DNA from 2 places in the Arthrobacter sp. V1I7 genome. Region 1 is predicted to be linked to the other one. Evidence: riboswitches for the same ligand, from Rfam matches in the RefSeq annotation. Region 1 holds a riboswitch; the other holds the start of a gene.
The links. Region 1 has a riboswitch for S-adenosylmethionine ahead of QFZ69_RS05600 (aminotransferase class V-fold PLP-dependent enzyme). Riboswitches for the same ligand answer to the same signal wherever they lie in the genome.

Region 2: another riboswitch for S-adenosylmethionine. It lies ahead of QFZ69_RS14310 (homoserine O-acetyltransferase); the one in region 1 lies ahead of QFZ69_RS05600 (aminotransferase class V-fold PLP-dependent enzyme).

The regions. Positions count from the first base shown of each region.
Region 1 is NZ_JAUSYS010000001.1:1,182,183-1,189,186, reverse strand. It holds gene aroA (3-phosphoshikimate 1-carboxyvinyltransferase) at 1-767, shown strand, start outside; gene QFZ69_RS05615 (ribosome small subunit-dependent GTPase A) at 751-1,866, shown strand; gene hisN (histidinol-phosphatase) at 1,923-2,735, shown strand; gene QFZ69_RS05605 (glutamyl-tRNA reductase) at 2,924-4,306, shown strand; SAM riboswitch class IV at 4,370-4,483, shown strand; partial or broken gene QFZ69_RS05600 (aminotransferase class V-fold PLP-dependent enzyme) at 4,519-5,962, shown strand; gene QFZ69_RS05595 (class I SAM-dependent methyltransferase) at 6,039-6,833, shown strand; gene QFZ69_RS05590 (metal-dependent transcriptional regulator) at 6,865-7,004, shown strand, end outside.
Region 2 is NZ_JAUSYS010000001.1:3,100,020-3,107,023, forward strand. It holds gene QFZ69_RS14305 (MFS transporter) at 1-1,238, opposite strand, end outside; gene QFZ69_RS14310 (homoserine O-acetyltransferase) at 1,439-2,617, opposite strand; SAM riboswitch class IV at 2,628-2,743, opposite strand; gene QFZ69_RS14315 (bifunctional o-acetylhomoserine/o-acetylserine sulfhydrylase) at 2,857-4,173, opposite strand; SAM riboswitch class IV at 4,236-4,351, opposite strand; gene QFZ69_RS14320 (VOC family protein) at 4,556-5,194, shown strand; gene QFZ69_RS14325 (CPBP family intramembrane glutamic endopeptidase) at 5,280-6,071, opposite strand; gene QFZ69_RS14330 (histidine phosphatase family protein) at 6,160-6,840, shown strand; gene hutI (imidazolonepropionase) at 6,877-7,004, opposite strand, start outside.

The sequences.
Region 1 (7,004 bases):
TGCCGAGCCTTGACCACATCAACATGACGGTCGCGGTGCTGCGCACGGTCGGAGTCAACGTCGATGACTCCCGTCCCAACCACTGGGTTGTCTCCCCCGGCAGCATCCGTGCCTTCGACCACCGGATCGAACAGGACCTCTCCAACGCCGGCCCGTTCCTGGCGGCCGCGCTGGCAACCGGCGGCACCGTGCGGATCCCCAACTGGCCGGCCGAAACCACCCAGGTGGGCGATCTCTGGCGGAGCATCCTGACCACCATGGGAGCGGCCGTCACATTGGAGGACGGGATGCTGACCGTCACCGGCGGCCCGGAGATCACCGGCGGCGACTTCGATGAAACCAGCGAACTCGCGCCGACCGTCGCGGCCCTGTGCGCGCTGGCCAGCGGCCCGTCCCGACTGAGCGGCATTGCCCATCTCCGGGGGCACGAAACGGACCGGCTGGCTGCGCTCGTGGCCGAGATCAACCGCCTCGGCGGGGACGCCGAGGAAACCGGCGACGGGCTCATCATCCGCCCGGCCGCGCTGCACGGCGGTGTCGTCCACAGCTATGCCGACCACCGGATGGCCACTGCCGGGGCCATCCTGGGCCTGGCGGTACCCGGCGTCGAGGTCGAGGACATCGCCACCACGGCCAAGACCATGCCGGACTTCCCCCGGCTCTGGGAAGCCATGCTCGCCCAGGGCAGCGCCGACGAGGCGGGCCCGGCGGACCCCGCAGTGCCCGGCGCCCAGGAGAAGGACGCCGCCCGTGGCCCGCAGCACTGATTCCTGGGACGAATCGGACGTCCGGATCCGTCCCAACAAGAAGGGCACCCGGCCGCGCACCAAGGACCGTCCCAGCCATGACGACGCCGTCACCGGCCGGATCATCACCGTTGACCGGGGCCGTTACACCGCCATCGTTGACGAGGGCGCCGGATCGGAGCGGACCATCATCGCGGCCCGGGCCCGGGAGCTGCGCCGCAACCCCGTGGTGGCCGGCGACTTCGTCTCGCTCGTGGGTGATGTCACCGGTGAACCGGACACCCTGGCCCGGCTGGTGAAGATCCAGGACCGCAGGACGCTGCTGCGGCGCAGTGCCGATGACACCGACCCGATCGAACGCGCCGTCGTCGCCAACGCCGACCAGCTCGTGATCGTGGTGGCGGCCGCCAATCCCGAGCCGCGGACGGGGTTCATCGACCGTGCCCTCGTGGCGGCGTACGACGCCGGCATCGACCCGCTGCTGCTGGTGACCAAAGCCGACGTCAAGGATCCCGCCGAGCTGCTCGCCAACTACCGGCACCTGGACTTCCCGGTCATCATCAGCAAGACGGCGGATTCGGCCGCCTCCGGCATCGATGCACGCTCGGACGACGGGCTGTCCGCCCGGCTGGACAAGGACGCGGTGTCGCAGCTGCGCGGCCACCTCGACGGCAAGGTGACGGTCATGCTCGGCCACTCCGGCGTCGGCAAGTCCACCATGGTCAACGCCCTCACCGGTGCCGAGCGCGCCACCGGCGGCGTCAACGCGGTGACCGGCCGGGGCCGGCACACCTCCTCCTCGGCACTGGCGCTTAAGGTCAACGAGGCGCCGGCCGGCAGCTGGATCATCGACACTCCCGGTATCCGCTCCTTCGGCCTGGCGCATGTGGATCCGGACCGGATCCTGCGGTCCTTCCCGGACCTCGAGCCCGGCACCGACGCCTGTGAGCGGGGCTGCAAGCATGACGCCAGCGCCGTCAACTGCGGCGTGGACGCCTGGGTGACGGCAGGCCATGCGGGACCGTCCGGCCCGGCCCGGCTCGCCTCCCTGCGCCGCCTGCTGGGCACGGACCCGCGGATGGAAGCGCAGGACGTCAAGGAACTCGGCACCGTTTCCTGAGCCTCCGGGAACGTGGCCTCCCGGCGGGCCGCCCGCTTTGGCGGTAGCTTGGAACCATGAGCCAACCCGCTTCGAGCTATAACGATGACCTGCGCCTTGCCCATGTACTGGCAGATTCCGTAGATTCCCAGACCATGAGCCGCTTCAAGGCGCTCGACCTTCGGATTGAAACGAAGCCCGACCTGACCCCGGTCACCGATGCCGACAAGTCCGCCGAGGAAGCCATCCGCGGCCAGCTGTCCCGCTCCCGGCCGCGCGATGCCGTCCTCGGCGAGGAATTCGGCAGCTCCGGCCACGGCTCCCGGCGCTGGATCATCGACCCGATCGACGGGACCAAGAACTTCGTCCGGGGTGTCCCGGTCTGGGCCACCCTGATCGCCCTCGTGGACGAGGGCGAGCCGGTCGTCGGCGTCGTCAGCGCCCCGGCGCTGGGCAAGCGCTGGTGGGCGGCCAAGGGTGCGGGCGCCTACACCGGGCGTTCGCTCGCTTCCGCGACCCGGCTGAAAGTCTCCAACATCTCCGAGCTCTCGGACGCCTCGCTGTCCTACTCGAGCCTGGGCGGCTGGAAGGAACGCGGGAACCTCGACGAGTTCATCGGCCTGACCGAGGAAGTCTGGCGCACGCGCGCCTACGGCGACTTCTGGTCCTACTGCCTGGTGGCGGAGGGCGCCGTCGACATCGCCTGCGAGCCGGAACTGAACCTGTACGACATGGCAGCCCTGGTCCCGATCGTCACGGAAGCCGGCGGCCGCTTCACCTCCCTCGAGGGCGAGGACGGGCCCTTCGGCGGCAACGCCCTGGCGACCAACTCCATCCTGCACTCGGAGGTCCTCAAGCGGCTCAACCCGGGCCTCGACGACCTGCTGTAAGCCGAACCCCCGGCCGACGGCGGATGCTCCCAGGGCGGGGCAGCCGCCGTCGTTGTTTTCCTGGCCGGGCTCCCCGGCTGGCCCGGCTCCTCAAGGAATCCCCAAGCCTCCTGTATGACGCTGTCCACGGCGGCGGACTCACCGCCGGACTGCAGATAGTGGGGGCATCTGTTGGGAGGAGAGCAACCGTGCCTGAAACGTTTCTACCCGTGGATCCCGAACTCCGGAACTCCGCGGACTGCCCCGCTCTGCTGGTGCTCGTCGCGAAGTACCGTGACCTGGACATCGAATCCGCGGCCCGGCTGCACGCCGCTTCCGCCGAGCTCGCTCCGCACCTCCTGGCCAGCAGCGCCGCCATTTCCGGGTCCGTGGTCCTGTCCACCTGCAACCGTTTCGAAATCTACTGCGAGGTCCCGTCGTCGGCATATGCGGACACCGCCCGCGCCGAAGTGCTGGTCACTCTCTCCTTCTGCACCGGCCTGCCCGGTTCCCGGCTCGACTCCCTCTTCGAGCACGTCCAGGGTCCGTCGGCCACGGAGCATCTCTTCGCCGTTGCAGCCGGCCTGGATTCGGTTGTCGTGGGTGAGCGCGAAGTCGCCGGCCAGGTCCGGCGGTCCTTCGCCGATGCCCAGGCTGCGGGTACCGTCAGCGGGCGTCTGGGCCGGCTGTTCCAGGCGGCCTCCCGCACGGCCAAGGACGTGGGGGCCCAGACTTCGCTCCGCAGTGCCAGCAGGTCCATAGCGTCCGTGGCCCTGGACCTTGCCGCCGGATCCGGTCAGCCGGGCCCGGCCGATGTGTCCGTGGTCCTCTTCGGGACCGGAGCCTACGCCGCCTGTATCGCGGAGATTCTCAGGGGCCGGCAGTGTTCCGCCATCTCCGTTTTTTCCCAATCCGGCCGCGCGGATGCCTTTGTCGCTGCCCGGGGAGGGACCGCCCTTTCGGCCCTGCAGCTGCCATCGGCCGTGGCCCGTGCGGACCTCGTCATCGGCTGCAGCGGCACAGGGACGCGCATCGATTCCGCCTCGCTGCTGCGTTGGAGGGCGGACACGGCCCGTCCGCTCACCATCATCGATCTCGCCCCCAGTCATGATTTCGATCCGCGGGTGGCGGAGCTGCCAGGCATTGAACTCATTACGCTGGAATCGGTACAGCATGCGGCTCCCCCGGCGGACGCCGAGGTGCTTCGCCTCGCCCGCGCTTTGGTCCGGCAGGCCGCGCTGCGCTTCGAGGAACAGGAGGCGAGCCGGGTCGTCGACGCCGCCGTCGTCGCGCTGCGCCGGCACATCCACCGGGTCCTCGACCTCGAAATGGAGCGCGTCAGCAAACAACACGGCTGCGGCGCCTCAGCGGACGAGGTGAATTTTGCCCTGCGGCGCCTGGTCCGGCGTCTGCTCTATCTCCCCGCGGTCCGCGCCCGGGAACTGGCCACCGAGGGCCGTCAGGACGAATACGCCGCAGCCTTGGACGCCTTGTTCGGCCTCACGGTTCAGCTCGGCAGCCCGATGAGGCCCGTCGCCGTAGCCGGCGCTGCGCAACCGGCCCAGGTGCCGCCCGGGATGCAAAGGGCGTAACAAAACGCTTCACATTCCTGCCCGCCTTTTCTCCGGCGGCAGGGATGTCCTACGCTCGAAGCAGGTCACGAGTGCCAGCGCTAAACCCCGGTTTGCTGGCCGGCAACCCTCCATTCGCGGTGGGGTGCCCCGGGTGACGACCTGGCCGGTCCGGAACGGACCCGGCAAGCGCGGATCACCGGTGCACGGGATCCTTTTTCGAGCGAGGTCCCATGACTACTGCAACTTTTCCCGCCACCCCCGGTTTCGGCTCCGCGACGGAGGCGGCACTCAGCGACCGCTTCGCCGTTGCCGGCCAGCCGCTCGCCGCGGTCACCGGGGCGGAGATCCAGGCGCCGCTGATCCAGGGCGGCCACGTCCGCTACGCCAACCTGGACTACGGAGCCTCCGCCCCCGCCCTGTCCGTCGTGTCGGCCTACCTGAACGAGATCCTGCCGTACTACGCCAGCGTCCACCGCGGCGCCGGCTACGCCTCGCAGATCAGCACGTCGGTCTACGAGAACGCCCGCAACATCGTCCGTGAGTTTGTCAGCGGACGTGCCGACGACTCCGTGATCTTCACCCGCAACACCACCGACTCGCTGAACCTGCTGGCCGGCTGCCTGCCGGTCGAAAACGGCCGGCACACCGGCGAGGTCCTCTACCTCGATATCGAACACCACGCCAACCTGCTGCCATGGCAGACGGTGCCGCACCGCAGCGTCGTGGCCGCCCCCACGATTGCGGAGACCCTCGAAAAGCTGCGCGGGCAGCTCGCGGACGGCGGCGTCAGCCTGCTCGCCGTCACCGGCGCCTCCAACGTCACCGGAGAGATCCTGCCGGTCCGCGCCCTGGCCGCCCTGGCCCACGAGTACGGCGCCCGGATCGTCGTGGACGCCGCCCAGCTGGCCCCCGCACCGGCGCATCGACATCGCCGCCGACGACGTCGACTACCTCGCCTTTTCCGGCCACAAGCTCTACGCGCCGTTCGGTGCCGGCGTGCTGGTGGGCCGCCCCGACTGGCTGGACGCCGGCACCCCGCACCTGGCCGGCGGCGGCGCGGTCAGCGACGCCCGGCTCGACACCGTCAGCTGGACCACCGGCCCGGCGCGGCACGAGGGCGGTTCGCCCAACGTCCTCGGCGCCGCCGCCCTGGCCAAGGCCACCCAGGTCATCGCGGCCCTGGACCAGACACAGTGGCACGCCCACGAGAACGCAATCCGTTCCTTCCTCGTCGAGGGCCTTCGACGGATCGACGGCGTGACGGTGCACCAGATCTTCGCGGACACCGACGCTGAAGACCGCGGCCAGGGCGCCGGCACGATCGGCGTCGTCAACTTTTCGGTGGAAGGCTACGACGCCGGACTGGTGGCCGCGTACCTGTCCGCCGAACACGGCATCGGCCTGCGCGACGGCCGGTTCTGCGCCCACCCGCTGCTCAAGCGGCTGGGCCTGCCCTCCGGATCGCTGCGGGCCAGCTTCGGCGTCGGCTCGCGGCTCGAGGACGCGCAGCGGCTCCTGGCCGGAATCCAGGAGCTGCGGCAGACCGGCCTCGGCTGGGACTACGTCGTCGACGCGGGCCGCTGGGTTCCGTCGAATGACAACCGCAGCTACCCGCACTGGGCACCGAACACCCCGGGTACGGCCGGCGCCGCGCCGTGCGCCGAGGTGGACTAAGGCAGGAAACGCGGGCTGGTCCGCATGCGGTACATTCGAAAGGTACCCACCAGACCTTGCCCGAAGGAGATCGCACGTGGCACCCGGTGGCCTGAGACTGCACAGTGGCCCTAAACTGCACGGTGGCCCTAAACTGCACTCCGAGCGACGCCAGGAGCTCGGGCAGAGTTTCCAGGACGGCGGCGCGCACTACGAGCGCGCCCGGCCGGGCTATCCCGGCGAGTCGGCAGACTGGCTGATCCCCGCCGGCGCGAACGACGCAGCGGACATCGGGGCCGGGACGGGAAAGTTCACGGCCCTCCTGGTCGAACGCGGGCTGCACACTGTCGCCGTCGACCCTTCCGCCGACATGCTGGAGCAGCTCCGGCGGACGCTGCCGGGCGTGGCCGCCGTCGAAGGCACCGCCGAAGACACGGGGCTGGCCGCGGAAGCCTTCGACCTGGTGACCGTCGCGCAGGCCTGGCACTGGTGCGATCCGCTCCGCGCCAGCACCGAGACCGCCCGGATCCTCCGCCCGCACGGCGTCCTGGGGCTGGTCTGGAACCAGCTGGACACGTCCGTTCCGTGGGTTCACCGGCTCTCCCGGATCATGCACGCCGGCGACGTCCACAAACCCCACTTCAAGCCGCCCCTGGGGCCCGAGTTCACCGGCCTCGAGAGCCACCTGACCCGCTGGGAAGATCCGGTGACCACTGCCGACATTCTGGACCTGGCAAAGTCCCGGAGCTACTACCTTGCCGCCGGCGAGGCGACGCGGGCCAAGGTGCTGGCCAACCTCGGCTGGTACCTGCACGAGCACCTGGGCCACGCCCCCGACGAGGTGCTTCCGCTGCCCTACCGGACCCAGACCTGGCGGGCCCTCCGGGCCTGATCCGTGGCTGCCTGACGGTAGGCTTGTGGCTGTGAAGACCAGCCCGCCATCCTCCTCCATCGAGGACTATGTCAAGGTCATCTACTCCTTCACGGAGTGGCAGGACAAGCCCATCACCTCCTCGCAGCTGGCCCAACGGCTGGGCGTTGCCAATTCCTCGGTTTCCGAAAT
Region 2 (7,004 bases), 1.9 Mb from region 1:
ACCGGTACGGAGGACTTGAACTGGCTCAGCAGCGCGGTGGCGATGATCGGAGCCAGCGAACCGGCCACGATCGAGGTGACCTGGTAGCCGAGCGAGACGCCGGAGTAGCGCATCCGGGTCGGGAACATCTCCGCCATGATGGCCGGCTGCCCGGCGTACATGAGGGCATGGAACAGCAGGCCGATGGTGATGGCGGCCAGGATGATGAGGTCGTTCTTGGTGTCCATCATCGGGAAGGCGAAGAAGCCCCAGGTGCCGCCGAGGATGGCGCCGGCCATGTAGACCGGCTTGCGGCCGTAGGCGTCCGAGAGCTTGCCGACCATCGGCACCGCGCAGAAGTGGATGAAGTGCGCGATCAGCAGGAGCAGCAGGATCCGGGACGTGTCGGTCTGGACGATGATCTTCAGGTAGGTGATGGAGAAGGTGACCACGAGGTAGTAGAGGATGTTCTCCGCGAAGCGCAGGCCCATGGCGGTGAAGACGCCGCGCGGGTAGCGGCGGAAGACCTCGGCGACGCCATAGCCCTTGTGCTCAACGACAACTTCCTTGCGGGCCTCCAGGAAGATGGGGGCGTCCTGGACCTTGGTGCGGATGTAGTAGCCGACGATCACGATCACGGCGGAGAGCCAGAACGCCACGCGCCAGCCCCAGCTGAGGAATTCGGCGGGAGAGAGCAGCGAGGACAGCGCGAAAAGCACACCGGTGGCGAGCAGGTTGCCCATCGGAACTGCGGACTGCGGCCAGGAGGACCAGAAGCCGCGGGACTTGCTGGGGCTGTGCTCGGCCACGAGGAGGACCGCGCCGCCCCATTCGCCGCCGACGGCGAAGCCCTGGACGAAGCGGAGGAAGACGAGCAGGGCCGGCGCCCAGTAGCCGATCTGCTGGAACGTCGGGAGGCAGCCCATGGCGAAGGTAGCGACGCCGACCAGGATGATGCTGAGCTGGAGGAGCTGCTTGCGGCCGAACTTGTCGCCGAAGTGGCCGAAGACGATGCCGCCGATGGGGCGGGCCACGAAGCCGACGGCGTACGTCACGAAGGCGGCAATGATGCCGTCCAGCTCGGTGCCGGAATTCGGGAAGAACAGCTTGCCGAAGACGAGGGTAGCGGCCGAGGCATAGAGGAAGAACTCGTACCATTCAACAACGGTGCCGGCCATGGAGGCCGTCACCACCTTCCTCAGGCCGGACGACTTGACGTCGGGCTCTTCGGGGCGCCTGGCGGCGTTTTGCGTGCTCATTTCGACTCCTTCGGTGTCTCCGTCGACACACTATGGACCAGCGGGAGGACGACGCCTGTGATTTGGACCACCCGGCGTCATTCTCAACGAGTATGGTCCCTCCCGGCCTCAGCCTCAACGGCCATTAGTGCAGAGCGCGTCTGCAAAAATGCACAAGTTCGCCCGTTTTGCTTGAAGCGGTGGCGGTTTTAGGGCAGGGCCTAGCCGAAGAAGTTCTCCCGGAGCTGCCCGTTGAGCTGGCCGATCTCGGTCAGGAAACCGTCGTGGCCGATCGGTGCCTGGATCACCTGCACCTCCACGGTCCCGGGCAGGGCCTCCGCGAGGGCGCGGGACTGGGCCGGGAAATACAGCCGGTCCGAGTCCACGGCTGCCACCAGGAACTCCGCCGTGGACGGCGCCAGGGCCTCCTCGAGTGCCCCGCGGCCGCGGCTGACGTCGTGGCTCATGAGGGCCTCGGTGATGGCGATATAGCTGTTCGCGTCGAATCGCCGGACGAGTTTGTTGCCCTGGTGGTCGAGGTAGCTTTCCACCTGGTAACGGCCCCGGCCGGACAGCGACCCGGCCTGCAACGGGGCCTCTGATTCCTGGGCATTCCGGCCGAAGCGTCCGTCCAGCTCGGCCGCGGAGCGGTAGGTGATGTGCGCGATGCGCCGTGCCAGGGCAAGGCCCGCCTCGGGTCCCGGGCCGCCGTAGTAGTCCCCGCCGTTGAAGCCGGGATCCTGGCGGATGGCGAGCGTCTGGGCCTGGGCGAAAGCGATCTGTTCGGCGGTGCTGCTGGCTCCGATGGAAATCACGGCGCAGCGCCGGACCCGCTCCGGGAAGGTCACGGCCCACTCCAGGGCGCGGGCCCCGCCGAGGGATCCGCCCAGGACCGCGTACCAGCTCCGGATGCCGAGGGCGTCCGCCAGCCGGGCTTCGGCTGCCGTGGTGTCGCGCAGGGTCACCAGCGGGAACCGGGAGCCCCAGGGTTTTCCGTCCGGAGCGGTCGTGGAGGGCCCGGTGGAGCCGTAGCAGCCGCCCAGGATGTTGATGGAGACCACGAAGTACCGGTCGGTGTCCACTGGGGCTCCGGGGCCGGCGAGCTGTTCCCACCAGCCGGGCTCCTCGCTGGCACCGCGGGTGACGTGGGTGTCGCCGGTGAGCGCATGCTCGATCAGCACCGCGTTGGAGCGGTCCGCGTTGAGGGTTCCCCAGGTTTCATAGGCGAGGGTGACATCGGGCAGCCGGGAGCCGGACTCGAGCTCAAGGTCACCGATCCGGAGATATTGCACCGTCCCGTCAGGAACGGTGCCAGGACCTGCCACCGCTGCTGGGCGGCTGGCCGGCGTGTCGGCGGTGATGCTTATGGGTGCACCCGTGCGGGTGGCGGCAATCGTCATGTGGGACCTCACTTCGCGCTTGCCCGCCGTCGGCAGACCGGCAGGCCAGGTCTTCACCCGGGGCACCCCGCCGCAAAAGGAGGGTTGCCGGCCAGCAAGCCGGGGCTGTCACTGGCACTCATGACCTGCCTCGAGTTTACGAAACGTTGCGCCGTTGTGGCGAAGATTGTGACGGCTATGTGACTCCCGGCCTGGTTCCGGTGCCCCAGCGCGCGGCCGCGGCACCGGAAACCGGCGAATCAGCCGGCCTTGGCCGCGCGGAAGCCGGCGTCGAGGTCGGCGAGGATGTCGTCAATGTGCTCCAGTCCCACGGAAAGCCGGACCAGGCCCGGATGGACGCCTGCGATGGTCTGCTGTTCGGGCGAGAGCTGGCTGTGGGTGGTGGAGGCCGGGTGGATGACCAGCGAACGCACGTCGCCGATGTTCGCCACGTGGGAGTGCAGCTCAAGGGCATCGACGAAGCGCTGGCCGGCCTCCGCTCCCCCGGCGAGAATGAACGAGACCACGGCTCCGGTGCCTTTAGGCCCATACTTGCGGCCGCGCTCATACCAGGGGCTGGATGGCAGCCCGGCGTAGGCAACCGATTCGACGTCGGCCCGGGCTTCGAGCCATTCGGCGACCCTGGTGGCGTTGGCAACGTGGCGCTCGACGCGCAGGCTCAGGGTCTCGATGCCCTGGGCGATGAGGAAGGCGTTGAACGGCGAGACGGCGGAGCCCAGGTCGCGCAGCAGCTGGACGCGCGCCTTGAGGATGTAGGAGAGGTTTGCGCCGAGCGCGCCGTCCTTGCCGAGGTCCCGCGCGTAGACGATGCCGTTGTAGGTCGGGTCGGGGGTGTTGAAGCCCGGGAACCGCTCCGGCTCGGCGCCGAAGTCGAAGTTGCCGGAGTCGACAATGACGCCAGCGATCGCGGCGCCGTGGCCGCCGAGGTACTTGGTGGCGGAGTGCACCACGATGTCCGCACCCCACTCGATCGGGCGGATCAGGTAGGGCGTGGAGAGGGTGTTGTCCACGATCAGCGGCACGCCGGCGTCGTGGGCCACGGCGGAAATTCCCTCAATGTCGAGGACGTCCTGGCGCGGGTTGGAGACCACCTCGCCGAAGAACAGTTTCGTGTTGGGCCGGACCGCACCGCGCCACTGCTCCAGATTGTCCGGATCCTCCACGAACGTCACGGAGATCCCGAATTTCTTCAGCGTATGGGCCAGCAGGTTGTAAGTTCCGCCGTACAGGCTGGGGCTGGCGACGACATGGTCACCGGCTTCCGCGATGTTGAGGATCGCGAAGGTCTCGGCGGCCTGGCCGGAGCTGAGCAGCAGCGCCCCGAGTCCGCCCTCCAGGCTCGCCACCCGCTGCTCCACGGCATCCTGGGTGGGATTGCCGATCCGGGTGTAGATCGGCGCAAGTTCGGCGAGCGCGAAGCGATTGGCTGCGCTTTCGGCGCTGGGAAACACGAACGACGTCGTCTGGTAGATGGGCAGGGAACGGGCGCCGGTGGCACTGTCCGGCTGCTGGCCGGCGTGGATCTGGCGGGTTTCAAAGGACCAGGCGTTGGACATCGGGATACTCCTCAGGACCGGGCACAGGCCGCCCCGGAGACCGTCGGCCCGGGTCGGTGCAGGCGCCGCGCTTGCCGGCCGGCGGGTGCCGGACGGCCAGGTCTTCACCCGGGGCACCCCACCGCGAAACGAGGGTTGCCGGCCAGCGAGCCGGGGCTGTCCGCTGGCACTCATGACCTGGCTTCAGTGTAGGAACGGCTTGCGGGCCCTGGATAGCTTTGTGACGAAGATGAAGTCTGCGCTCCGGTCCTGGTCCGGTCTTCGTCCGGCCGCCATGATTGGCCGCACGCAGCCAGGCAGTCCGACACCGTCAAAACGGCATCCCACCTCACTTAGGGTCACCTAAGCTGAGAGCCCCATCACAAAGTGCCAAGATGAGGGCATGCGCATGGATCACGTCTCTTACGCCTGTGAACGAGATGGCTTGGCAGCCACCACCGAACGTATTGCAACTGCCCTCGGCGTCGACGCCGTGAAGGGCGGAGTACACCCCCGCTTCGGGACCCGCAACATGATCATCCCCCTCGCGGGACACAAATACCTCGAAGTCGTCGAGGTCCTGAACCACCCCGCCTCGGACAAGGCTCCGTTCGGCCAGGCCGTACGCGCCCGCTCCGAATCTGGCGGCGGCTGGATGGGCTGGTGCGTCGAGGTTGACGACCTGGCACCGTTCGAGGACCGGCTCGGCCGCGCCGCCGTCAACGGCAACCGGAAGTTCCCCGACGGCCGCGAGCTTGTCTGGAAGCAGATCGGCATCCTGGGGCTCATCGCCGATCCCCAGGTTCCCTACATGCTCAAGTGGGAGGGCGATCCGGAACTGCACCCGTCCAACGCCTACCCGAGCGACGTCAAGATGACTGCGCTGACCATCGCCGGCTCGGCGGACCGCGTCACGGAGTGGCTGGGCGAACCGGTGGAGAAGCCGCTGGAAGATGTCGCCGTCAACTGGCTGGCCCCGCACGGCACGCCCGGCATCCTGTCCGTCACCTTCGAGACGTCTGCCGGAGCCGTCACCATCTGAGGCCCTTCACGGCCCTGACACTTCGGCCGCCATCAGCGGGTGCCAATGACGTCACCCACCGATGGCGGCCGAATTCTTTTAAGGCTCAGCCCAGGCCGATGGCCTTGCCGAAGAGGCTGAAGCCGACGAACGCCACGATGTCCAGCAGCGCATGGGCAATGACGAGCGGCATCACCCGGCGGGTCCGGGTGTAGACCAGGGCGAAAACCACGCCCATCACCGCGTTGCCGATGAACGGGCCGAAGCCTTGGTAGAGGTGGTAGCTGCCGCGGAGCATGGCGCTCGCGAAGATGGCCAGGGGCATGCTCCAGCCGAACTTGCCCAGCCGGTCCAGCAGGTAGCCCACCACGATGACTTCCTCCACAATCCCGTGCCGCACCGCGGAAAGGATCAGCACCGGCACCGTCCACCAATAGGCGTCCAATGCGCTCGGGATGATCGTCGTCGTGATCCCCAGCGCCCGGCCCGCAGCGTAAAGGCCCAGCGAGGGGATTCCGATCAGCGCCGCCAGGCCCAGTCCCTGCAGCAGGTCCTTTCCGGGCCTGGCAAAGTCGAAGCCCAGCTTACGGAAGGCTGTGCCGCCGGACCCGCTGTTTCCGGACAGGCCGCCGCTTCCGGGCAGGCGGTGCTCGGTGAGGAAGTAGATCACGAGGACCACCGGCACCAGCGCAAAGACGATGTCCAGCAGCTGGTAGGTCAGGTCGAAGTACTCGCGGCTGCTTTGCGGGCGGTTCAGCGTGGAGGTCCCCTCCGCCAGCGGCGCCCTGGTCATCTTGTCCAGCAGCTGCACCACGGAGTACACGGCCGACTGCCCCAGCGACAGACCCAGGACAATCCAGACTTCGATCCGAAGCCGGCGGCGTGAAGGAACCAACATGTTCCTATCTTGCCTGCAGTTGCTGGCAGTTGCTTGCTTCCGGGCTCTTCCCCGGCCGGCGCCCCAGGCGGACTTATGCTTGGGAGCTATGAGTGCGCCCGGCAAAATCATTATGATCCGGCACGGCCAGTCCGCCGCCAACGCCGACACCTCGATCTACAACCGGGTGCCGGATTACCGGATTCCGCTGACCGAGCTGGGCCTCGGGCAGGCCCGGGCTGCCGGCGAACAGGTCCGGCGCCTGCTGGACGGCCGGCGGGTCTGCGTCTACGTGTCCCCCTACCTTCGGGCCTACCAGACCCTGGAGGCACTCGACCTCGGGCCGCTGACCGAACGGGTGATCGAGGAACCGCGGCTGCGGGAGCAGGACTGGGCGAACTTCCAGATCGCCGGCGACATCGAAGACCAGAAGGAGCTCCGGAACGCCTACGGGCACTTTTTCTACCGCTTCCGGGAGGGCGAGTCCGGCTCCGATGTGTACGACAGGATCTCCTCGTTCATGGAAACGCTGCACCGGCACTGGTCCAAGCCCAACTACGCTCCGAACGCCCTGTTCGTCACGCACGGGCTGACGATGCGGCTGTTCTGCATGCGCTGGTTCCATTGGTCCGTGGAGTACTTCGAGTCCCTCAACAACCCGGACAACGCCGAGGTCCGCACCCTGCTGCGGACCGGCGGCGGCAAATATGAGCTGGACAAGCCCTTCAGCCAATGGGTGGACCGACGCGTGGACGAAACCGTCCTGGATGCTCCGCCGATGTTCTTCTAGGCTCGCTGCGCCGCTAGTCACGGGCGGCGCGGCGGATCAGCGGGCCCGGACGCCTGCCCGCCAGACCGCGTGGGTGAGCGGGATGCCGGGCCGGTAGGCCAGATGGGTGGCGGAAGGCGCGTTGAGCAGGTGCAGGTCCGCGCGGTGCCCGACGGCGATCGACC